Regions from separate parts of the Actimicrobium sp. CCI2.3 genome, predicted to be linked through region 3. Evidence: predicted binding sites of a transcription regulator. Region 3 holds the regulator's gene; each other region holds the start of a gene.
What was found. Region 3 encodes sigma-54, which starts transcription at its own class of promoters, with help from an activator protein. Its sites were predicted from a motif close to TGGCANGNAANCTGCTTT; they were not measured.

Region 1: QN370_RS14585 (pilin) is a predicted target of sigma-54. The motif match lies at 1,981-1,998, and genes of this name have one in related genera.
Region 2: QN370_RS17610 (methanol/ethanol family PQQ-dependent dehydrogenase) is a predicted target of sigma-54. The motif match lies at 2,375-2,392, and genes of this name have one in related genera.
Region 4: QN370_RS18830 (ANTAR domain-containing response regulator) is a predicted target of sigma-54. The motif match lies at 2,244-2,261, and genes of this name have one in related genera.

What each region holds. Positions count from the first base shown of each region.
Region 1 covers NZ_JASJWR010000025.1:57,792-63,457, reverse strand. The annotation lists gene sucD (succinate--CoA ligase subunit alpha) at 1-111, shown strand, start outside; gene QN370_RS14595 (Stp1/IreP family PP2C-type Ser/Thr phosphatase) at 308-1,126, shown strand; gene QN370_RS14590 (FHA domain-containing protein) at 1,163-1,846, shown strand; gene QN370_RS14585 (pilin) at 2,058-2,543, shown strand; gene moaC (cyclic pyranopterin monophosphate synthase MoaC) at 2,862-3,392, opposite strand; gene QN370_RS14575 (M48 family metalloprotease) at 3,459-5,030, shown strand; gene polA (DNA polymerase I) at 5,385-5,666, shown strand, end outside.
Region 2 covers NZ_JASJWR010000036.1:17,207-22,872, forward strand. The annotation lists gene QN370_RS17605 (cytochrome c) at 1-348, opposite strand, end outside; gene QN370_RS17610 (methanol/ethanol family PQQ-dependent dehydrogenase) at 430-2,259, opposite strand; gene QN370_RS17615 (hypothetical protein) at 2,554-2,940, opposite strand; gene QN370_RS17620 (vWA domain-containing protein) at 3,028-3,972, opposite strand; gene QN370_RS17625 (MxaK protein) at 3,969-4,553, opposite strand; gene QN370_RS17630 (vWA domain-containing protein) at 4,550-5,566, opposite strand; gene QN370_RS17635 (hypothetical protein) at 5,563-5,666, opposite strand, start outside.
Region 3 covers NZ_JASJWR010000011.1:26,945-32,610, reverse strand. The annotation lists gene QN370_RS08095 (HAD family hydrolase) at 1-50, shown strand, start outside; gene lptC (LPS export ABC transporter periplasmic protein LptC) at 47-643, shown strand; gene lptA (lipopolysaccharide transport periplasmic protein LptA) at 687-1,250, shown strand; gene lptB (LPS export ABC transporter ATP-binding protein) at 1,247-2,032, shown strand; gene QN370_RS08075 (RNA polymerase factor sigma-54) at 2,045-3,526, shown strand; gene hpf (ribosome hibernation-promoting factor, HPF/YfiA family) at 3,643-3,999, shown strand; gene QN370_RS08065 (enoyl-CoA hydratase/isomerase family protein) at 4,108-5,205, shown strand; gene QN370_RS08060 (deoxyguanosinetriphosphate triphosphohydrolase) at 5,233-5,666, opposite strand, start outside.
Region 4 covers NZ_JASJWR010000043.1:10,830-16,495, reverse strand. The annotation lists gene cynS (cyanase) at 67-516, opposite strand; gene QN370_RS18835 (hypothetical protein) at 867-1,154, opposite strand; gene QN370_RS18830 (ANTAR domain-containing response regulator) at 1,695-2,165, opposite strand; gene QN370_RS18825 (BMP family ABC transporter substrate-binding protein) at 2,379-3,521, shown strand; gene QN370_RS18820 (adenosine deaminase) at 3,619-4,641, shown strand; gene QN370_RS18815 (ABC transporter permease) at 4,641-5,666, shown strand, end outside.

The sequences.
Region 1 (5,666 bases), on a different contig from region 3:
TCGGGCGGTGCCGACACCGCTCAAGCCAAGCTCGACATCATGGAAGCCTGTGGTATCACGGTCACCAAGAACCCGTCCGAAATGGCGCGCTTGCTGAAATCCATGTTGTAATCGATCGTCGCTTGAACCGGCCGCCGAGCGGCCAGCGGGGAGCTTCGGCTCCCCCTTTGCATTGATGCAGGTCCTAATTTTTACAGCGGGCGCGAAACGCCCACGCAAGAGCCGTGCGCTTCGGTGAATCCTGACCAGGTCGCGCACTTCGCAGCACCATGTCGTCTGTTCATCGCTGATTTTATTGTGCAAGCCTATGTCGATCCCATTGCAACTCGAATTTGCCGCATTGACCGATACGGGTCTGTTGCGGCCCCATAACGAAGATGCGATTGCGATCAGTCCCGACTTCGGGCTGGTCATCCTGGCCGACGGCATGGGCGGCTATAACGCCGGCGAAGTCGCCAGCAACATGGCGATCACCATCGTACGGCAAGTGATGGAAACGGAATTGCAGGCGATTGCATCTGAACTGGCCGTCGATGCCAGCGACCACCTGCCCGCGTTGCTGAGTCATGCCGTCAACGAGGCAAACACGGCGATCCTCACGGCCGCCTTGCTGGAGCCGGAGTACACCGGCATGGGCACCACGCTGGTGATGGCATTGTTCCATCACGAGACGATGACACTGGCCCACGTCGGTGATTCACGCTGCTACCGCCAGCGCGACGGCCAGCTGGAGCAACTGACGCGAGACCATTCGTTCGTGCAGGAACAGCTCGACGCCGGACTGGTCAGTGCGGACGAAGCCTGGCTTTCGCCGAATCGCAACCTGATCACCCGTGCGGTGGGCGTCGACGACGTCATCGAAGTCGAGGTGCACGATGTTGCCGTGCTGCCGGGGGACCTGTATCTGCTCTGCTCGGATGGCTTGTCGGACATGCTGACCGCGCAGCACATTGAAGCCATCCTGCAAGACTCGACAGAAGACCTGCAACTTGCCGCTGCCAATTTGCTGGCGAGCGCCAATGAACAGGGTGGTTTGGACAATATTTCCGTTATTCTTGTGTACGTGCAGGATCACGAAGCACAAAAAAATGGCCTGATCGACAGGCTGCTGGGCTGGATCAAATAACAGGCGCACACCGCCCGACGGAAAGGAACGACGACCATGGCGAAGATCATTGTCTCTTTGGATGGCCAATTACTGCAGGAAGTAAAGCTCGACAAGGAACGCATTACGATTGGTCGACGTCCGCACAATGATATCGTGCTCGATAACCTCCTGGTCAGCGCCGCTCATGCGGCGATCGTCACGATGGCCCATAACTCGTTTGTGGAAGATCTGAACAGTACCAATGGCATCCTCGTCAACGGTGAACCGGTCAGCAAGCACTACCTGCAAAATCACGACGTGATTCGCGTCGCCAATTACGACATCCGTTATTTCAATCCTGCCGCGCGCCGGGGTGCCGAGCGTGCCACCAGTAGCGAACTGGGTTTTCCACGCGCCGTTTTTCATGTTGATTCCGCGATTGCCCCGCAGCGCGGCGATACCAATATCGCCACGTCAAGCAATCAGCGGCCAAGCCCGGTCGCCCTATTGCGGATACGCACCGGGCCTCATGCAGGCAAAGAAATGGAGATCACCAAATCCGAGACCACCATCGGCGACCCCGGCGTACAAGTCGCGGTGATCACCCGACGGCCGCAGGGATTCCTGATCACGCATGTCGAGGGAGAGAGTTGTCCAGTGGTCAATGGCGTATTGATCGGCGCGGAAGCGACGCCGCTGGAGCCAGGGAGCGTGATCAATTTGTCAGGCACCGAAGTGGAATTTTTGTTGAGAAAGTGATTGGCAGCGAGTCCAGTGTAGAGGAGCAGACCAAAATTTTATTGCCTGACGTAAATTATCACCTCAAGGTGATGATTCTGGTCACATCGGGTGCCGCCAGAGTGAAATCACGGTGATTTCGCCTTGTTTTTGGCTGGCATGCGGATTGCAATGGCGTACCCGTGGCAGAAACCTCTGTCTACTTCCAACGGGGATACGCAAAATGAAAACGATGAAAATGGTTAAGAAGGCACAGGCGGGTTTCACGCTGATTGAATTGATGATTGTGGTGGCGATTATTGGTATTTTGGCTGCGGTGGCTTTGCCTGCTTATCAGGATTACACGGTGCGGGCTCGTGTATCAGAGGCCATCGTTGCTGCTGATGCTGTAAAAATAACAGTCGCCGACAATGCCTCGAATGGTACTGCCTTTGCACTCGGTCTTAATGCTGGTACCACGACACAGAACATTGCGACCGCTCCAGCGGTTACTGCTTTAACCGGTGCTATTACCGTTGTTACTACAACTAGGGCAGGCGCCATGACGATTGTAATGACGCCATTCGACGGTGGCGCAGCAGGCGTACCAGGAGCAGCTCTTGCTGTGGGTACTCCTCCGGCAAATCAAATTACATGGGCTTGTTCGGCAACCCCGGCAACTGGTTTTAAATATGTTCCAGCCAATTGCCGTCAAGCCACCGCTGCAGCGCTGCTGTAAGCATACACACCAATTGCATAGAATCCGATCTGTAATTGATGACAAGATGGAGTAGTCTGGGGGGTCTCAGAGACTTTATTGTTTGAAAGATGGCGCCCGCTTAGCGGGCGTCATTTTTTGGTAGAAAAGTTAAAAATATGTTCAGCCGGAATGCAGTAAATAATACTTGGTTGGATATAGCAGAGAATTATTGTGAAGGGTAACGACGGTTCAACATTGAATATATTGGCGACCTTTGAACTGGTATTTCAGACGCGATTTTGTTTTGTTTCCGATCCATTTGAATTTCGAGAAAAGTGGAGGACCCCAGTATTGCGATCAAGCCACCCAATCCCCCGACCTTCCCCCATGCTTCTCCATCACCTTCACCCCCACAATCACCATCCCCCTATCCACCGCCTTGCACATGTCATAAACAGTCAACAGCCCCACCTGCACCGCAAACAACGCCTCGATCTCCACCCCCGTCTTGCCAAACGTCTCCACCTGCGCCGTACAGTCAATACTGTTTGACCCCGCATCCACACTGAAGTCCACCACCACCCGCGTCAGCGCCAGCGGATGACACAGCGGCACCAGTTCGCTCGTGCGCTTGGTGGCCATGATCGCGGCGATGCGGGCGATGCCGAGGACGTCGCCTTTTTTGGCGGTGCCGGACTGGATCAGCGCGAGGGTTTCAGGCTTCATCCGGATCGTGCCGCTGGCAATCGCGACGCGGTGAGTTTCGGCTTTGCTGCCGACGTCGACCATGTGGGCCTGGCCGGCGCTATCGAAATGGGTCAAGCCGTCGTGGACAGGAACAGAAGCGGGAGCAGGAACAGCGTCAAGCGGGGTGGTTTTGATCGTCATCAGAAGTCGAAAAAGCAGGGGTGGCAGGAGCGGCGCGTGTGGCCGGCGAGCGGGTATCATAGCATCGTGAAATCACTTTCCGACTACCCACCCAAGTCCCCGTTGCGCCTGTCTGTGGTCTGCCGCGCGCTGGCAGTAGTCGCCGCTATTGCGTGCGTGTCGTTGCCGCACTTGCCGGCCCGCGCCGAAGCCAATCTCAATGACAATTCCCGCTTGCCCAGCCTCGGGGACTCCGAGCGCGAATCCTTGTCGCCGCTGACCGAGCGCAAGCTGGGCGAACACATCATGCGCGAGATCCGGCATAACCCGGATTATCTCGAGGATGCGCCGACGCTCGAATATCTCAATGATTTCGGCAACCAGTTGCTGGCAGCGCGACCCGAAGCGCGTGGCGAAGCAGGCTACGATTTTTTCTTTTTCGCGGTGCGCGATCCGATGCTCAATGCCTTCGCGCTGCCGGGCGGTTTCATCGCCGTACATTCGGCCTTGCTGCTGGCGGCGCAAACCGAATCCGAACTGGCCTCAGTCGTCGCGCACGAGATCGGCCATGTGGCGCAGCGCCACATCGCCCGCATGCTCGGCCAGCAAAAACAGGACATGCTGATTCCGCTGGCGGGTGTGATCCTGGCGGTGCTGGCCGCGCGCTCCAGTTCGGATGCCTCGGCGGCGTTGCTGATCGGATCGCAAGGCGTGGCACTGCAGCGCCAGCTTAATTTTAGCCGCGATGCCGAGCGTGAAGCCGACCGCATCGGTTTGCAGATCTTGCGCGACGCCGGGTTCGAGACGGCCGGCATGGTGACTTTTTTCGGGCGCATGCAAAGCGCCTCGAACGGGTATTCGGATTTCCTGCCGGCCTACTTGCGCTCGCATCCGCTAACCACCGAACGCATCGCCGATATCGAAGCGCGCACGCGTGACCTGCGCTACCGCCAGCATGCCGATAATCTGGACTTCCAGCTGATCCGGGCGCGCATGCGCGTGCTGCAGGACGACAGCGCGCAAGGCTGGCGCGATGCCAGCGAGATCTATGCCGCGCAATTACGGCAAAAAACCCGCACGCAAACAGTCGCAGGAAAATACGGGCTGGCGCTAGTGGCATTGCGGCGCAACGAGTACCCGCAGGCGCTGGCATTGCTGCAGGAAGCGCGCACCGCACTGCGCACCGGCGCGCCGCGCAATGATGGCAACAGCAGCGTGCTGGATTATCTGGAGATCGACCTGTTGCTGGCGTCCGGCAAGCATGCCGAGGCGGTCAGCGTGGCCGATGCTGCGCGTAGCCGTTTTCCGCTATCACGCGGATTGGCGCGGCGCTATGCCGACGTGCTGGTTGCGGCAGGGCGCAGCGACGATGCGGTCACGTATTTGCGTGACCAGGTCCAGTTGTACCGGAGCGACCCGCAATTGCAGAGTCAATTGGCCAAGGCGTATTCGGCGCAGGGCAAGCGTGTGTTGCAGCATCTGGCATTGGCCGAATCGTATGCACTCGATGGCAGTCTGCAAGCGGCGATGGACCAGTTGCGCATCGCCCGCACAGCGCCGGATGCGACGTTTTATGACCAGGCGCTGGTTGATGCGCGGGAGCGTGATCTGGAGGTGCGCTGGAAGGAAGAGCTGGCTAATAGCAAGCGGGAGAAGTGATTGGGGTGAGCGGTGCATTTGGTGCAATGCCCTCCGGTTATTGCACCCTACGCGATTGCGCTTCGGTTTTTGCCTTCGACGCGGCTGCGGTTTTTCCAACAGTCGCACAGCTCATCGACAGCAATCAAGGTCGGATTAATTTTCGCGATACGGCCTGCGAAATAAAACTCTGACCTCGTGAACTCGCGCTTACCGTCAGTGGCCTTCGGTATTGCTTGCCGGCTATGTCGAACCGCTCCGCGTACCGCAACATGTGTGCCATCGTGCTAGCACGAGGGTCAAGTCTGCGATAATCATGCCGATCACGACGCGGCCTGACCGCGTCCATACCCTTCAATTTCCGGTCCGCTCCCCATGCAAAATACCCTGTTGTTAGTCGATGGTTCCAGCTACCTGTACCGTGCTTTCCATGCGCTGCCCGATCTGCGCAACAAGGAAGGCGCGCCGACCGGTGCGCTGTACGGCATCATCAACATGCTGCGTCGCCTGCGCAGCGATTTTCCGGCGGCCTATATCGCCTGCGTTTTCGATGCCAAGGGCAAGACGTTCCGCGATGACCTGTATGCCGAGTACAAGGCGCAGCGCGCGTCGATGCCGGAAGACCTCGCACGTCAGGTCGAACCGATCCATGAAGCC
Region 2 (5,666 bases), on a different contig from region 3:
ATTGGGCATGCCTTTTTCAATGCGACCCTTCATCAGCGTCGTCACGAACTGGTCCTTGGTCAGCACCTTCATGCTGTTGATAAGCGATGGTCCGACCAGTCCTTGCTGGGCAGCGCCGTGACAGCGTTCGCAGGATTGGGCGCGCCATACTTTCCAGCCGATCAGGGTGTGCGGGTCGACCTTGTTCTTGTCGACAACGGTGTAAAGCTTGCCGGGAGTCGCGGCTGCCGGCTTGTCGGACGCCGCCGTCGCGCCAAAGGCGCTCTGGTGGCAAAGCGCGGCAAGCGTCAGGCCGGCCGTCATCGCTGTGATGCGTAGCGTGCGCATAAGTGTGCTGGATAAAACCATGAAAACCTCCTTGAAAACAATGGTGCGCCGGGCCGGATCAGCTGTGATCCGGCCGTCGTTGTGCCGATGAAGGACGACGGACTATTTCGCCGACGCCACGGCCACCGTGCCGGGTAGCGCAAAGACAGTCAGGACACCACCGAGCTCGGTGTAATTCGACAGTTCCTTGTAGCCGCCAACTGCACCCAAGCCTTCGTTGGGTTTTGTCAGGCCTGCCGCCATGCCGATACCCGCCCAGCCACCGATGCCCGACAGGACGCCGATGTACTGCTTGCCCTTGTATTCCCAGGTGTTGACGTTGCCGACGATGCCGGACGGCGTCTTGAACTTCCACAGCTCCTTGCCATTGTTATCGACGGCCTTGATGAAGCCTTCCAGCGTGCCGTAAAAATTGACGTCACCGGCGGTCGCCAGCGCGCCGCTCCAGACGGAAAATTTCTCTGGCTTGGACCAGACGATTTTTCCGGTACCGGCATCCCACGCAATGAAGTTACCCATGCCGCCATGGCTATCCGGTGCCGGGAACATCGAAACGGTAGCGCCAACATACGGCTGACCGGCGGTGAAATCGACCTTGTACGGTTCATAGTCCATGCAGACATGGTTGGTCGGCACGTAGAACAACCCGGTTTTTGGCGAGAACGAAGCAGGTTGCTGATCCTTGCTGCCCAGCGCAGCCGGACAGATACCCTTGACGTTGACGTCTTCACCGCCCTTGCTGGTGCTGTACTTGGCGGCGACTGCGGGACGGCCGGTTTTCATGTCGATGTGGGTAGCCCAGTTGACCTTCGGATCAAACTTTTCAGCGACCAGCAATTCGCCGGTAACCCGGTCGAGCGTATAACCAAAGCCGTTACGGTCCAGATGCACCAGTGTCTTGCGTGGCTTGCCGGCGACCTTGATGTCGGCCAGGATCATTTCGTTGACGCCGTCATAGTCCCACTCATCATGCGGTGTCATTTGATAGACCCACTTGGCTTTGCCGGTATTGAGGTCGCGCGCAAAAATCGTCATCGACCACTTGTTGTCGCCCGGTCGCTGCGACGGATTCCAGGTCGACGGATTGCCGGTGCCGTAGTACAGCAGGTTGGTATCCGCGTCGTAGCTGTACCAGCCCCAGGTCGTGCCGCCGCCGATTTTCCATTGATCGCCGGACCAGGTTTTGAGCGAGGAATCCTTGCCCACCGGTGCCATCTTGCCGTCGGTCCAGGTCATGGTCTTGGCCGGATCCATCAGCATGTCGGCGTCAGGGCCGACGCTGTAGGCTTTCCACAGTTCCTTGCCGGTCTTCAGGTCATGCGCGGTCAGTCGGCCGCGCACGCCGAACTCGCCGCCGCTAATGCCGGTGATGACCATGTTCTTGAAGATGTGCGGTGCATTGGTGTTGGATTCGCCGACCTTCGGATTGCCGACCTTGACCTTCCAGACTTCCTTGCCGGTCTTCATATCGAGCGCCACCATCGTCGTGTCGGCCTGTTGCAGGATGATCTTGCCATCGCCATACGCCACGCCGCGATTGACGGTGTCACAGCACATGACCGGAATCACCCCGGCGTCCTGGCGCGGCTCGTACTTCCAGCGCATGCTCTGGTCTTCCAGGTTGATCGCATACACCTTGTTCGGGAAGGGACTGTGGACATACATCGTATCGCCGACGACCAGCGGTCCGCCTTCATGACCACGCAATACCCCGGTCGAAAACGTCCACGCCACTTGCAGTTCCTTGACGTTGGTGCTGTTGATCTGGGTGAGTTTGCTATAGCGGTGGTTGGCGTCGTCACCGGCTTGCGATGCCCAGTTTTTCGGACTGGCCATCGCCTTGCTGAGTTGCTCGTCGGCGAGTACGGAATTGCTCACCGCCAGGACGCCTGCCATGCACAGCAGGTGTTTCAGGATTGCCTTCGAAGACATGTCTACCTCCAATAATTATTGTGATGTTTGTCGTGATGCGGAAAACGCATGCTGCCCTTACCGGCGGAAATCTCTCCAAAGACTCTCGCTGTCGACGACCAGTCGTCTGCAAGGTTCAGCACTTACCATGCCAGTCGGCGATGGCGAGGCGGGGCAGTGGTTGCGCAGGCAAAGCGGGCTTGACGGCGCTGCACAGTGTGCCGTTTGCTGAACAACGGAAAGACGATGTGTTCCGCGAGGGCGAGCAATAACAAGTGGCCTGACCGCGCAGGAGGGCCCGGTCTGCGGCACGCGTTATTTGATAAAGCAGGCATCAGCCGCAATCTGTTCGACCTGCTTGTATTTTCTGACCATGTCCTTGACGAGAGTCGGGTCACGAAATTCAGCACCGCGCTCGCCGCCTAATCCCTGATGGCGGTTTGCGGTGGAGAGCTCGGCGTAATCATTGAACGGTAGTTGCTTTGCAATGGCGTCGATCGAGCAGGAGCACTTGTACAGATACTCGTATTGGCTATCGTGATTCTTCATGCATTCGAACACGTACTCGACCCGCGACGCGGTCGGAAAATCGTTTGCCTGCGCGGTCATCGGCGCAGCAATCGCCAGCAGAAGCAGAAGCGGGGTGCCCGTTGCGAGGCGTGGCGATAAAAAAGTCATGGTGTTTCCCGTTTCAGAAAACATCTCATCCGCAAGATCAGTGCCACTGCTGTCGGTGTGGCCACGACCGACACCGGTTCGGGCAGGTCATCCGTGCCTGGCACAACGACGCTACAACGTGTGCCGGTTTCTGCGCAGTCGCCACCGGGCCAGCCATCGTGTTATCCATCGTGGCAGCTGCGGTGGCACGGTCAAGAACACACCAGCGAGCAGAAATACTGCCAGCGCGGCGGGCAGCCAGCGCACATCGGTCGCTACCACCAGCGAGCGCTCAAAGCGGTCATCGGTCAGCAGTCGTACCAGTGCCGAGTCGGAGTCGAGTCGTCCGTAGTGCAATCCGCTGACTTGCGCCAGTGCCTGCAAATAGCGGCCCTGCAACGCTGACAGATGTTCGTGGCTTGGGCCCAATCCCGCCCGAGCCGGGCGCTGCACGACATCGCCGGCAGACCACCAGCCCACTTGCCGGGCTTGCCTGTCGAGGCGTGGAATCGGTTGTGCCACGTCACCGCCGACGCCGACCAGCATGCCGTTGATGCGTCCTTTGGGGCGGTCGAAGTCGGGGATTGTTTCGATCGGCGGCGACTCCTGTCCATCGGTCATGAAGATGACCGATGGATGTTGCGGCAATTCGTAGGCCACGTCGGTCGCGCTGTAGACGCCACGGACGATCACGCTGGCGTCTTCCCACGCCATGCGTGCATCGATCTGCCGGATGGCTTGTGTCAGCTCGGTCCGGTTGCTGCACACTTCCAGCGGTGCCAGCAAGAGCAAGGTGCGCCGGCTGGAAAAAATCCCCAGTCCGATCTGCGAGCCGCAGGGTAGTTGCCCCAGCGCCTGCACCAGTCCCTCACGCGCGGCGTCGAGACGGCTGACGGCGCGACCATCGCGCTGCTGGTCAGTCACGTACATGCTCTGGGTAATATCGAACACCACCAGGTGATTGACCACCGTGCGCGTCAGCGGGACCGGCGGCAGGACACTGGCGACGATCAGCAATACCGCCGCACCTGAAAGTAATCGGTCGCGCCAGGCGAGTCGCCACATCAGCAGTTTCACGGCAAGCCTCCGCCATCGGGCTGCATGGTGGTGGCGGCGCCTTCCCTGCCATCGTTCGTGTTGTTGCGGCTGGTCGAGCCCTCCAGTTCTTTGGCGGTATTGATGCTGTCGCCGGTTGCCGCAATCCCTGCTTCCGGTGCCAGCCAGAGCGCCCGTTCGAGGTTGTAGCGAGCGGCCCAGTACTGCGGTTCGCGCAGCAAGACTTCGCGATAGTGCTGTTTCGCCAGAGCCAGCAGTCCGGCCTGTTTTTCTTCATCGCTCTGCATAGCGAGGGCCTCGCGCAGCGCCAGATTGCCAAGGTTGAAGCGGGCCTGATTGCTGACACGCTCATCGTTTCCCTGTACTGCCAATTGCAGGTTGCGTCGCGCACCATCGAGCTCGTTTGCGCGGGCCAGTTGCACGCCGCGTGCGGCGCTGATGCGCGGGTCCTCGGGAGCAGCGGTCGCAGCGACGGCAGGTGGTGCGAGCAGGGCGCGGTTCAATGCCAGTGCGGCAGTTCGCTCTGTCATGGCCATGCCGAGGACCACCAGAAAGACGCTGGCAAGCACGCCGCCCGCGAGGTGGATGGTGCGTGATTTCATGGCGAAGCTCCCGGGTTGCTGCTGCGGCGCAGTAGCCATAAAGTCGCGCAGGCGAGCGCGGCGATCAGGTAGCAGAGTGCGGCCCGGTCGACCTGCGGCACCCGCAACTGGTAGGTGATCGGCAGCATTTGCTGGCGGCCCACGGCCTCGATGGCGCGCTGCATCGAGGCCTGGTTCTCGGCTTCAAAAGCGCGATACGGTGTGGACAACGAACGGAAGTAGCGGTGCATCGCGACTTCGGCCACCTCATCAAATTCGGCACTGTCGCTGTCGGCCAGTGCCGGCTGGTTGTACGAGCGCAGATAGATCCAGTACAGCGCGATGCGGTTGCGCTGGAGGCCAGCGGCGATCTGCACGCGCACCGGCGGGGCAATTTGAGCGCCGCCATCCGATACCAGCATGATGATCCGGCTGCCACTGTCAGGCCGGTCATCAAACGTACGCACCGCCGCCAGCATGGCGCTACCGACATCGGTATTGCCCAATCCCGAACCGACACCACCGGCCTGGATCGCGGCCTGGATCATGTCGGGGCGCATGTTGAACGGCATCACCTGAAACTGGTTTTCGCTGAACATCATCAGGCCGATGGCATCGTGCGGCCGGCCGGCGGCAAACTCGGCCAGCGCAGCGCGGGCAATCTTGCGCTTCTTGGGTTCGGCATATTTATCGGTCAGCGGGGTCTGCGCGCCCTGCTCGCGCAAGGCATCATCCATGCTGGCGCTGCGGTCTAGCAGCACGAGTATCTCGGCACCGCTGCCGGTTTTTTCGATGGTGGTGGCAGGCGAGGCGATACCCGCCAAGCCGAGCACGGTGGCCGCGATGGCCAGCATGCCTAGCGCAATTTCCAGTCGGGCGCGCCACAATCCCAGCGGGTCCGGCGGCAACCAGCCTGTCCATCCGAATACCTGTTCTTCATGGCGTCGGCGGCGCAGTGGCAAGGCGACCAGCACGAGTGCCAGCAAGCACCATGGCCATGCAAACAGGAGCTTCGGCAAGGCCCAGTCGCTCATGGGGCGTGCCGTTGCTCAAGCCGGCGCAAGCGTCGCGCCAGCGCAATGACCGTCGCCGCGTCAGGTGCGGGCCGGGTACCAAAAAACACTGTTTGCGACG
Region 3 (5,666 bases):
TGCGCGCCCAGGGCAACTATGAGGCGGCGCTGGCACCGTACCTGTCATGAGCGCAGAAAATTCTGCCAATCGCCTGCGGCTCTGGCTGCTGATCGCACTGGGCATCGTACTGGTGCTTGGCAGTTATTGGGTGCTCGAGGTGCTGCGCAAAACGGGGGGGCCGGATCTGCAAGACACGCCACGCAGCGCACCCGACTACTACGTGAAAAATTTCACCTTCGTCAAGATGGCGAAATCCCGCACTGCGCGCTACAACATTTCCGGCGATGTACTGACCCATCTGCCACGCGACGACTCGTATGAAATCACCAAGCCGGTGATCTATCACCTCGCCAACAACTTGCCACCGATGGTGATGCGCTCGGAGCGCGCGCTGGTCAATAGCGATAACACCGAAGTACAGATGATCGATAACGTCGATGTCGACCGACCGGCATCAGGCACCACCCAGAATTTTCATCTCACGTCGGAGTATCTTTTGCTACTGCCCAACGACGACGTGATGAAAACCGACAAGCCCGTCAAAATGCTGATGGGTAAAAACTTACTGAATGGCACGGGCATGGTCGCCAACAACGCCACCCGCCAGCTCGACCTGGCCAACCGGGTGCACGGCGTATTTCCACCTGCACCGGTGCGCTGATGTCTTGCCCGACTTTTTTTCGTACCCTCCACCAGGAATTTTCATGAAATCGCTTTTTTTCGTTTTTTTATTCATGTTCAATGCGGCCATCGTGCCAGCCGTGCATGCTGAAAAAGCCGACTCCACCAAACCCACTGTCGTCGATGCCGACCAGATGGCTTACGACGACGTCAAGCAAGTCAATACGTTCACCGGCGCGGTCGTAGTCACCCGCGGCACGCTGCTCATGAAAGCCGCACGCGTGGTGGTGGTACAGGACGCAGCGGGCTATCAGTTCGCCACCTTGTATGCCGCAGCCGGGAGCCTGGCCAGCTTTCGCCAGAAGCGCGATGGCGGCGCTGACCTGTGGATCGAAGGAGAAGCCGAGCGCATCGAATACGATGGCAAGACCGAACTGGTCAAATTGTTTTCAAGGGCGAAGATGCGCCGACTCAATGGCACGACGCCAACCGACGAAGTCGAAGGCGAATTCATTTCGTACGATAGTCGCAGCGAATTTTTCTCGGTCAATAACACGCCGGCAGGACAGGACAGCAAGGCCGGTGCCGGACGGATCAAGGCCGTGATCCAGCCGCGCGCACCCGCCACTCCGGACACCCAAAAATGATCAACGCCCTAGCGACGCCTGCTGATTCCTTCATCGATAACAGCAGCAAACTCATCGTCACCGGCCTGAAGAAAAGCTATGGCATCCGGCAAGTCGTCAGCGATGTCTCGCTCGATGTCGCCAGCGGCGAGGTGGTTGGCTTGCTCGGACCGAACGGTGCAGGCAAGACCACCTCGTTCTACATGATCGTCGGCCTGGTGCCTTCGGATGCCGGTGAAATCCGCCTTGATGGTGTCGATATCTCGCGTCTGCCGATCCACCAGCGGGCAGTGCTGGGACTGTCTTACCTGCCGCAGGAAGCGTCGGTCTTTCGCAAGCTGACCGTCGAAGAAAATATCCGTGCCGTGCTGGAACTGCAGGTTGACGAGCAGCGCAAGTCATTGACCAAGAAGGTCATCAATGAGCGCCTCGACACCTTGCTGCAAGATCTGCAGATCGAGAAGCTGCGCGACAACCAGGCGTTGTCGTTGTCCGGCGGCGAGCGCCGACGCGTGGAAATTGCCCGCGCGCTAGCCAGCAACCCGCGCTTCGTGCTGCTCGATGAACCGTTCGCCGGTGTCGATCCGATTGCCGTCATCGAAATCCAGCGCATCGTGCGCTTCCTGAAAGAGCGCGGCATTGGCGTCCTGATCACCGACCATAACGTGCGTGAAACACTGGGCATCTGCGATCGCGCCTACATCATCAACCAGGGAGCGGTACTGGCCAGCGGAAGACCGGATGCCATCATCGCCGATGAATCGGTGCGACGGGTCTATCTGGGCGAACACTTCCGGATGTAGGCACAGTCAACGATGAAACAATCCCTCCAGCTCCGTACCTCCCAGCATCTTGCGCTCACCCCGCAACTGCAGCAATCGATTCGTCTGCTGCAACTATCCACACTGGAACTGCATCAGGAGCTCGAGCAAATGCTGACCGACAATCCGCTGCTGGAGCGACTCGACGATCCGCTCGATCACTCGGTGCGCCTGTTGGCCGATGGCGCACTCGGGGCCGATGGCATTCGCCAGCAAGGTGCCAGCGAAGACGCCAACGCCGCACCGTCGCCATCCGAATCGGACGCTCCGGCATCGGACCAGGTCGATGCCGGCGACGCCACGCCAAGTACCGATTCTGACTGGAGTTTCGACGATGTCGCGCGCACTTCCAAAGCCCCGGAAGACGACGATGCGCGACCCCAGCTTGAGGCGCACGAATCGACGCTACGTGAATTTTTGCTCGAGCAGATGCGCGTCACGGTAAGCAATCAACGCGACCGTGCACTGGTCGAATTGATGATCGATGCACTCAATGAAAATGGCTACCTCGAAGACACGCTAGACGCCATCTTCGAGCGCTTGCCAGCTGAACTGGAGATCGAGCCTGAAGAGCTGACTATCGCTTTGAAACTGCTACAGAGTTTCGATCCACCCGGCGTTGGCGCACGCAATGCGTCCGAATGTCTGGCACTGCAAATCAAGCGCTTCCCCGACATCGCCATGGTCACCCGACGCATGGCGTTAGCCATCGTCGACAACCATCTGACACTGTTTGCGCAGCGTGATTTCAGCAAGCTCAAAAAAGCCCTCGACTGCGATGATGAAGACCTGCGCGAAGCCCAAAGTGTGATCCGCCAGTGCAACCCGCATCCGGGCGCGATCTTCGGCGGCGGTACGTCCGATTACGTGGTGCCGGACGTGATCGTCAAGCGCACCAAGGGCGGCTGGCAGGTCATGCTGAACCATGATGTGATGCCGCGACTGCGGGTCAATGCGATGTACGCCAACATTCTCAAGCAAAGCAAAGGGGATGGATCGCTCACGTCACAGCTGCAGGAAGCCAAGTGGCTGATCAAAAATATGCGCCAGCGATTCGACACCATCCTGCGCGTCGCGCAGGCCATCGTGGAGCGACAGCGGAACTTTTTTTCGCATGGAGCGGTCGCCATGCGCCCCCTTGTTTTGCGCGAAATTGCTGATACACTCGGTCTGCACGAGAGCACTATCTCCCGTGTGACCACCCAGAAATACATGCTGACTCCACATGGCATGTTCGAGCTAAAGTATTTTTTTGGCAGCCACGTTGCCACTGAAACAGGCGGTGAAGCCTCTTCAACGGCAATACGGGCACTCATCAAACAATTGATAGGAGCCGAAGACCCGAAGATTCCATTTTCTGACAGTAAAATCGCAGACATGCTGGGAGAACAGGGTATGGTGGTAGCAAGGCGTACGGTCGCAAAGTATCGCGAAGCCCTGAAAATTCCCCCCGTCAACCTGCGCAAGGCCCTGTAGTTTCTGTAGTTTCTGTAGTTTCATTTGTCGTGTTGTACTGTCGCTGTGTTCGAAGCACCCCATCCGTAGCGGGTCCGGCTCCGAACCTCCATCGGCATTATTCAAAGGAGCGCTGTATGAATCTCACAATCAGTGGACATCATCTCGAAGTGACCCCTGCCATTCGTGAATATGTGCAAAGCAAGCTTGAGCGTATCAAGCGCCATTTCGACCATGTCATTGATATTGCCGTCATCCTGACGGTAGAAAAACTCCCGGAAAAAGAAAAGCGGCAGCGAGCAGAAATCAACCTGCATCTGCGCGGCAAAGACTTGCACGCCGAGAGTATTGCGGAGGACTTATATGCCGCAATTGATGCGCTGATCGACAAGCTCGATCGCCAGGTCATCAAGTACAAAACCAAATTGCAGGATCATCAGCACGACGCCATCAAGCACATCCCTGAACCGGTTGTTGCCATCGTTTCCTCCTGATCGAACCCGCTGCCGGGCAAACTGGCACATTCCACTTAGGGCGCATTGATTGCGCCCTTTTTGATTTCATGCAATTGACTTGTGCACAACCGAATACGAATCCCGACCATGACCGCACTCATCGACACCCAGATCAAGAACACGACCGGCCAGATCACACTGGATCGCCCCAAGGCCCTCAACTCGTTATCGCTCGCGATGGTGCGCGACCTGACGCGTATCCTGCTGGACTGGCGCGACAGTGCGACGGTGCACGCCGTGCTGATCAGGGGCAGCAGCGAAAAAGCATTTTGTGCCGGTGGCGATATCCGCTTTTTCCATCAGGCCGGTACGTCCACCCCGCAAGGCGGCAGTGCTGCGCTGGAAGATTTTTTCACCGAAGAATATGCCCTCAACCATCTGATCCATTTTTATCCGAAACCCTGGATCGCCGTACTGGACGGCATCGTCATGGGCGGTGGCATGGGGCTGGCGCAAAGCGGTGTGCAGAACCGGCTTCGCATCGTTACCGAACGAACAAAAATGGCGATGCCAGAAGTCAATATCGGCTTGTTCCCGGATGTTGGCGGCAGCTATTTCCTGTCGCGCACGGCAGGACAACTTGGCACCTACCTCGGGGTCTCCGGCGAGATGATTGGGGCTGCCGATGCACTCCATGCGGGACTGGCTGACCTGTTCCTTCCGTCCAGTGCCTTGGCGGGCCTGCAGGAATTAGTCGATCAGTTTTCCGGTGGTGACCTGCGTGCAGCGATCCGTGCCTATGCCGAACCGTTCGCCATCGCTTGCGATCCGGCGGGCAGCAAACTGGCGCAGAATCAATCGCGCATTGCGCAGCATTTCGGATTCGATTCGGTCACGCAGATCGCCGACTCACTGGCCGGTGACGAGTGTGCGTTCGCACAAGCGACCCTGGCGACGATGCAGAAACGCTCACCGCTGATGATGGCCGTGACCTTGCGGCAGTTGCGATTGGGTGCCGCACTGGATCTGGCAGGCTGTCTGCGCATGGAGCGCACGATGGTGCGGCATGCATTTACGCGAGGCGAAGTCATCGAAGGCATTCGTGCGGTAGTCATCGACAAGGACAACCAGCCGCGCTGGCAACCGGCCGACCTGACGCACGTCACTGAGGCGATGGTGGAGGACTTCTTTACACCAGCCTGGCCTGCTCACGCGCACCCGCTGCGTGAACTCATCGATCAGTGACAGCCGCGCTCTTGCAGGTCTGTCGATTCAGAGTTCGTCCATCATGAACAGTCGCCGGTGCTCACGGATCGCATAGCGGTCTGTCATGCCGGCGATATAGTCCGCCACCTTGCGCACCTGACTGGTGGTATCGCCTTCACGAAACTCGTAATCCGGTGACAGCAGGCCGGGCTCGGCCATGAAGGCGGTGAACAGATCGGTGACGATGCGGCGTGCCTTGCTGGTCATGCGATTGACCAGATAATGGCGATACAAGTTCTCCCGAAGGAATTGCTTGAGCAGCGTCGCCTGGGCGTGCATCTCCGGTGAAAAGGCGATCAGAGGCGGTGCATTGCGCACATCATCGACGCTGTCCAGCCGGACTTCCCGGATGCGCTCGCGCGAGGTATCAATCAGGTCAACCACCAGCGCATTAATCATGCGGCGTATCGTTTCACTGATCGCGCGGCGACCGCTGATAC
Region 4 (5,666 bases), on a different contig from region 3:
CTCGCAGAAGGATTCCCGCGTTCGCGGGAATCTCCTCTCAGAGTTCCTGTGAGCGCAATGAATCTGCTAGTAGCTCTTGTAGCCCAGGAACTTGCCCGACATGACCAGGTTGACGCGATCGCCTTTCGGGTCGGCCGCGCGCTGAATATCCATGGAAAAGTCGATCGCGCTCATGATGCCGTCGCCAAATTCTTCATGAATCAATTCCTTGATCGTCGAGCCATAGACACTCACAATTTCATATAGCCGGTAAGTCAGCGGGTCAGTCGGTACTGCGGTCGAGAGCGACCCTTTTGACGGCACCACCTGCAACCACGCCACTGCTTCGTCGGACAGGTCGAACAGGCGACCAATCGTTTCTGCCTGTGCCTTGTTGAACGTCATCTGGCCAAGACATCCTGCAGTCGTCCATTCCTTGCTCAAGTTGATGGCTTCGGCGACTTGCACCCACTTGATGCCTTTGCTTACTTTTGCCGACAGGATCATTTCTGTTACTTGCTTACGGTCATGAATCATGAATAGTCCTCGGTGAACGAAAATCGGGAAAGAACGTTGGGGTAGCCATCGCAACGATGTTAGGTCGCATGACAGTTTTGGGGAAAGCAACAAGCGCGCCACCAATCAGGCCGGAAATCGGTGTCACAGTGATGTCGACTTTGGGTGTGGTGCAAGCACCTGATGACGGATTACGTGGCGTCGCCGCTATGTGGACTCTTTTTTACGTTGATGGGTTCAACGTTGTCGGCCAGATCTTGGTCGCAATGCACCGTAAGGCGGCGCTGGGGCCCGCCTTCAGGCAGTGGACGCTGCGTTGCCGGGTTTGCCCGGCAAACAAGGGGTGCTGTCGAACCAGATATCGCGGATTACTATGCTTTTGGTTTGAACTGCTCCGGACTAATCCGGTGCTTTTCACGCCTGTCGCCCATCAGATTGCGCAGTTCCCGGATGCTCAGGTCACTGATTTCATGCATGCGGATCAGCATCGAGGCACCGACGGGCAGGCGGCGATGGCGGATCTTGCTGATCACTGGTGGTGCGACACCGAGTTCGCGGGATAGTCCTGCATCGTTCTTGCTATGCATTTTTTCGATCAAAAAGTCCAGTAGACGGTTGGGGTCGTAATCGACGTTGTCCAGTATGCTGATATCGTTCATAGAATTCTCCTGGTGGCAGTTTCTTCGTTGCGGGGTAGTGCTGGCAGCGAAATAATTGGATAAACCGTTACTTTACGTGGTTTTTCTAATTTGATAACGTTATTGCATTTTATCTGCTCTTTGCGGAGGACATGGAGATTAAAAACGACATCGCAACGAGGGAGTTTTTCTGCAGGCAAGAGTACTGGTGTCGCTGTTCGCGGTTGTGAACTGTCGAATTTTGATGGGATAAAGTGCATGCATCGCGGGCCTGCCAGAGAGTTGAAAAAAAAGGCCCGCGGTGAAGCGGGCCCAAACCCATTTGGAGAGGTGTTACAGATGAAGCGAGTTCAATATACCGCTAGTTTCGATTAATTGTAACTAAAAGTTTTTATGGAACAACTAACGTTCTTTTTTGACCACGTTATGAAACCACCCACAAATTTGAGTGAAGCAGGGCGCACAAATTGACCCGGTGCAGCCGAGGCAATTTGATAACAAGGCGAAGTGAGATTGTCTTGCCGGCCGCTGAGGCGCAGTCGGCTTCATGCAGCATGGATGTCAGGGTGCGCTGTCGCTTGACGTGGTGTCTGGCGCTATGCCTGCCGATTTGTCAGCCGGTGCTGGCGTCTCAGCGGATATCGCTGTAGCGGCTTGCCGTTGCCGCGCTATTTTCAGGATGGCATTGCGAATGGCTGTCTGTACGGTCACCGGATTGAATGGTTTGACGATGAATCCATGGACACCGCGTTGCGCGGCCCCCTGAACCAGATCCGAATCCATGCGGCCAGAAACAACAAAAATTAATGCTTTCGGCAATGCTTTGCGCAGCAAATCAATGATGGTGAAGCGCTGGTCGGCGACCTCGCCGATATCCACGCAGAGGATTTGTGGCTCCAATTTGATGATGCGCGCCAGACCGGCATCGCTGGTGTTCGTGTCGCCAATCACGTCATATCCGCCAGCAACCAGCAAGGTCGATAATAAATTGCGTGTAATTGAATTGGCGTCAATGATTACGACTTTCAGCATTGCCGGATTTCCTTTTGCGACATGATTAACACCGTATTTTGGCGAACTTGGAGTCTCACATAAACCGTTGGCGCTGGCAATGCAGCTGGCGTGTCAGCGTGATTTTGTAACTGGCAGACGCCTCACCGCCACGTTCGGCAGGATCTTGCGGTACTGTTCGTTCCGAACGCACATTTCTGAACTTTTATTTATTGACTACGAGGAGCACTTCCGATGCCTGACTTCCTGAATCGACGCATGTCGTTGCGCGTGCTGGCGCTGGCAGTGGCCATCCCGGTGCTGGGTTGTAGCCCGAAAATCGAGACCGGCACCGTGGCCGCGACGACTCCGGCAGCGGTGCCGGTCGCGGTTACTGGTCCACTCAAAATAGGGTTTGTTTATGTGGGTCCGGTCGGGAATGCCGGCTGGACGTATGCGCATGATCTGGGTCGCAAGGCGATCGAAAAAGAATTTGGCGACAAGGTAAAAACGACCTTCGTGGAAAATGTGGCCGAAGGTGCCGACGCGGAGCGTGTGTTTCGCGACCTCGCCGCCCAGGGCAATACGCTCATTTTCGGGACCACCTTTGGCTACATGGAGCCGATGCTGAAAGTAGCCAAGGATTTTCCGGCGGTGAATTTCCAGCATGCGACCGGCTACAAGACCGCCGCAAACATGGGCGTCTACGACGCGCATACCTATGAAGGCGCCTACCTCGCTGGCGTCGTGGCGGGCAAGATGACCAAGTCCGGCAAGCTCGGCGTGGTCGCGTCGATCCCGATCCCGGAAGTCATTCGCAACATCAACGCCTTTACGCTGGGTGCGCAAAGCAGCAATCCGGCGATCAGCACGCGCGTGGTCTGGATCAATAAATGGTTCGATCCTGGCAAGGAGCGCGAAGGGGCGCTGGCGTTGATCGGGCAGGGCGTCGATGTGCTGATCCAGAATACGGATTCGCCAGCAACGCTACAGGCGGCCGAAGAGAAGGGCGTCCATGCCTTCGGCTGGGATTCGGATATGTCGAAGATCGGGCCGAAATCGCATCTGGCATCGGCAACAATCGACTGGTCACCGTATTACAAGAAAGTGGTCACCGAAGCACTGGCCGGCTCCGTCAAAAGCGCCGATAGCTGGTGGGGCGTGAAGGAAGGGGCGATCGTCATGGCCAGCATCAATGCGGCGCTGCCAGCCGATGTCAGGACCCTGCTGGAGCAAAAAACTGCGGCAATCAGCGATGGCACGCTGACTCCGTTCCAGGGGCCTATCATGGATCAGGCCGGCAAGGAAGTCGTCGCTGCCGGTCAAACGATGGCCATCAAGGACATGAAGGGCTTGCGTTATTACGTCAAGGGCGTGGACGGCGCGATGCCCAAATAAGCATCGGCATCGTTGTCAAAAACCGCTGGCCGAGTGTGCCGGCGGTTTTTTTTGAGCGATTCCTTTATCATGGCCGGCTACTCTCAAGGATATCCGCATGAATGAAGCATTGCGCCACACCCTGCAGCAGATGCCAAAAGCAGAGCTGCATATCCACATCGAGGGTTCGCTCGAACCGGAACTGATTTTTGCACTGGCCCAACGTAACAACGTGGCACTGGCCTTCGAGTCCGTCGATGCCTTGCGTGCGGCGTATGCGTTCACCGATCTGCAGTCATTCCTTGACATTTATTATGCCGGTGCCAGCGTGCTGCTCACCGAGCAGGATTTTTACGACATGACCCGCGCCTACCTGCTGCGCGCGCACCAGGATCAGGTCCGTCACACCGAATTATTCTTCGATCCGCAAACACACACCGCCCGTGGCGTACCGATGGAATTCGTCATCAACGGTATCTGGCGTGCCGTGCAGGATGCGCAGCAGGAGTGGGGCATGACCGGCGCGCTGATCCTGTGCTTCCTGCGTCACCTGTCCGAAGACGACGCGTTCGACACGCTGGAACTGGCATTGCCACACCGCGATAAATTCATCGGTGTGGGCCTCGACTCGGCCGAGCTTGGCCATCCGCCAGAGAAGTTTGCCCGCGTGTTTGCCAAGTGCCGCCAGCTCGGTCTCCATCTGGTCGCGCATGCCGGCGAAGAAGGTCCGCCGGCCTACATCACCGCGGCGCTCGATGTCCTGAAAGTCGAGCGCATTGACCATGGCGTGCGCTGCCTCGAAGATGCCGCCCTGACAGCACGGCTGGCGCATGAACGAATCCCACTGACGGTCTGTCCGCTGTCAAACCTGAAGCTGCGCGTGGTCGACCGGCTGGTGGATCACAACCTGCTGAAATTGATCGAGGCGGGTCTGATGATCACCATCAATTCGGATGATCCGGCCTACTTTGGCGGCTACCTGAACGACAACTTCGTGGCCACCTTCGAGGCACTGCCACTGACGCGTAACCATGCCCAACAGCTGGCACGCAACAGTTTCGATGCCGCTTTCATTGATGGCGCAACCCGGCAAAAATACCTCGCCGAAGTCGATGCATTTTTTGACGGGCAGCCCGCCTGATGATGCTGACCTTGTTGCAATCGCTGCGCATGACGCTGCGCGACTGGCGAGCGGGAGAGCTGCGCTTTCTGCTCGTGGCACTGGTGGTGGCGGTATCGGCACTGACATCGGTGAGCTTTTTTGTTGACCGCATGCGCACTGGCCTCAATCGTGATGCGCATCAGTTGCTGGGTGCCGATCTGGTGATCCGCGGCGATGCGCCGATCAGCGAAGCGTGGCGCGCCGAGGCCCGCAAACGCGGGCTGACACTGGCCGATACCATCGTGTTTCCAAGCATGGCGCTGGCTGGCGAAGGCGATGCGATGCAATCGAAACTGGCGTCGGTGAAAGCCGTGACCACAGGGTATCCGTTGCGCGGTAGTCTGAAAGTCGCCCCGAACAGCAAGGCAGGTGGTGTGGCGACGCGCGCCATTCCGGCCGCCGGGACCGTCTGGGTCGATCCGACCCTGCTGCTGGCACTGAACCTGCAGGTCGGCGCGTCAATCAAGCTCGGCGACAGGCAATTCAAGATCGACCGGGTCATCACGGCAGAGCCAGATCGCGGTGCCGGCTTCATGAATTTTGCGCCACGCGTGATGCTGGCCGAGGCCGATCTGGCTAGTACCAACCTGATCCAGTTCGGTTCGCGCATCACCTATCGTTTGCTTGTGGCCGGCCCGCCCGAGGCGGCCAGCGCTTTCCAGCAGTGGGTGGAGAGCAGCATCGATGCCAATGCGATCAAGGGTATCCGTCTTGAGTCGCTCGACAGCGGCCAGCCGCAGATGCGGGCGACGCTCGAACGCGCCGAACAATTCCTCTCGCTGGTCGGCTTGTTGTCCGCGATGCTGGCAGCGGTTGCCATTGCCATGGCAGCGCGCCAATTCATGTTGCGCCATGTCGATGCCTGCGCGATGTTGCGTTGCCTCGGCATGACGCAAAACAAGGTCACGCTGATGTATCTGGTGGAGTTTTTCATCATCGGTCTGGTCGGCAGCGCCGTTGGTGCGGCGGTCGGATTCAGCGCCCATTTTGTCTTGCTCGAATGG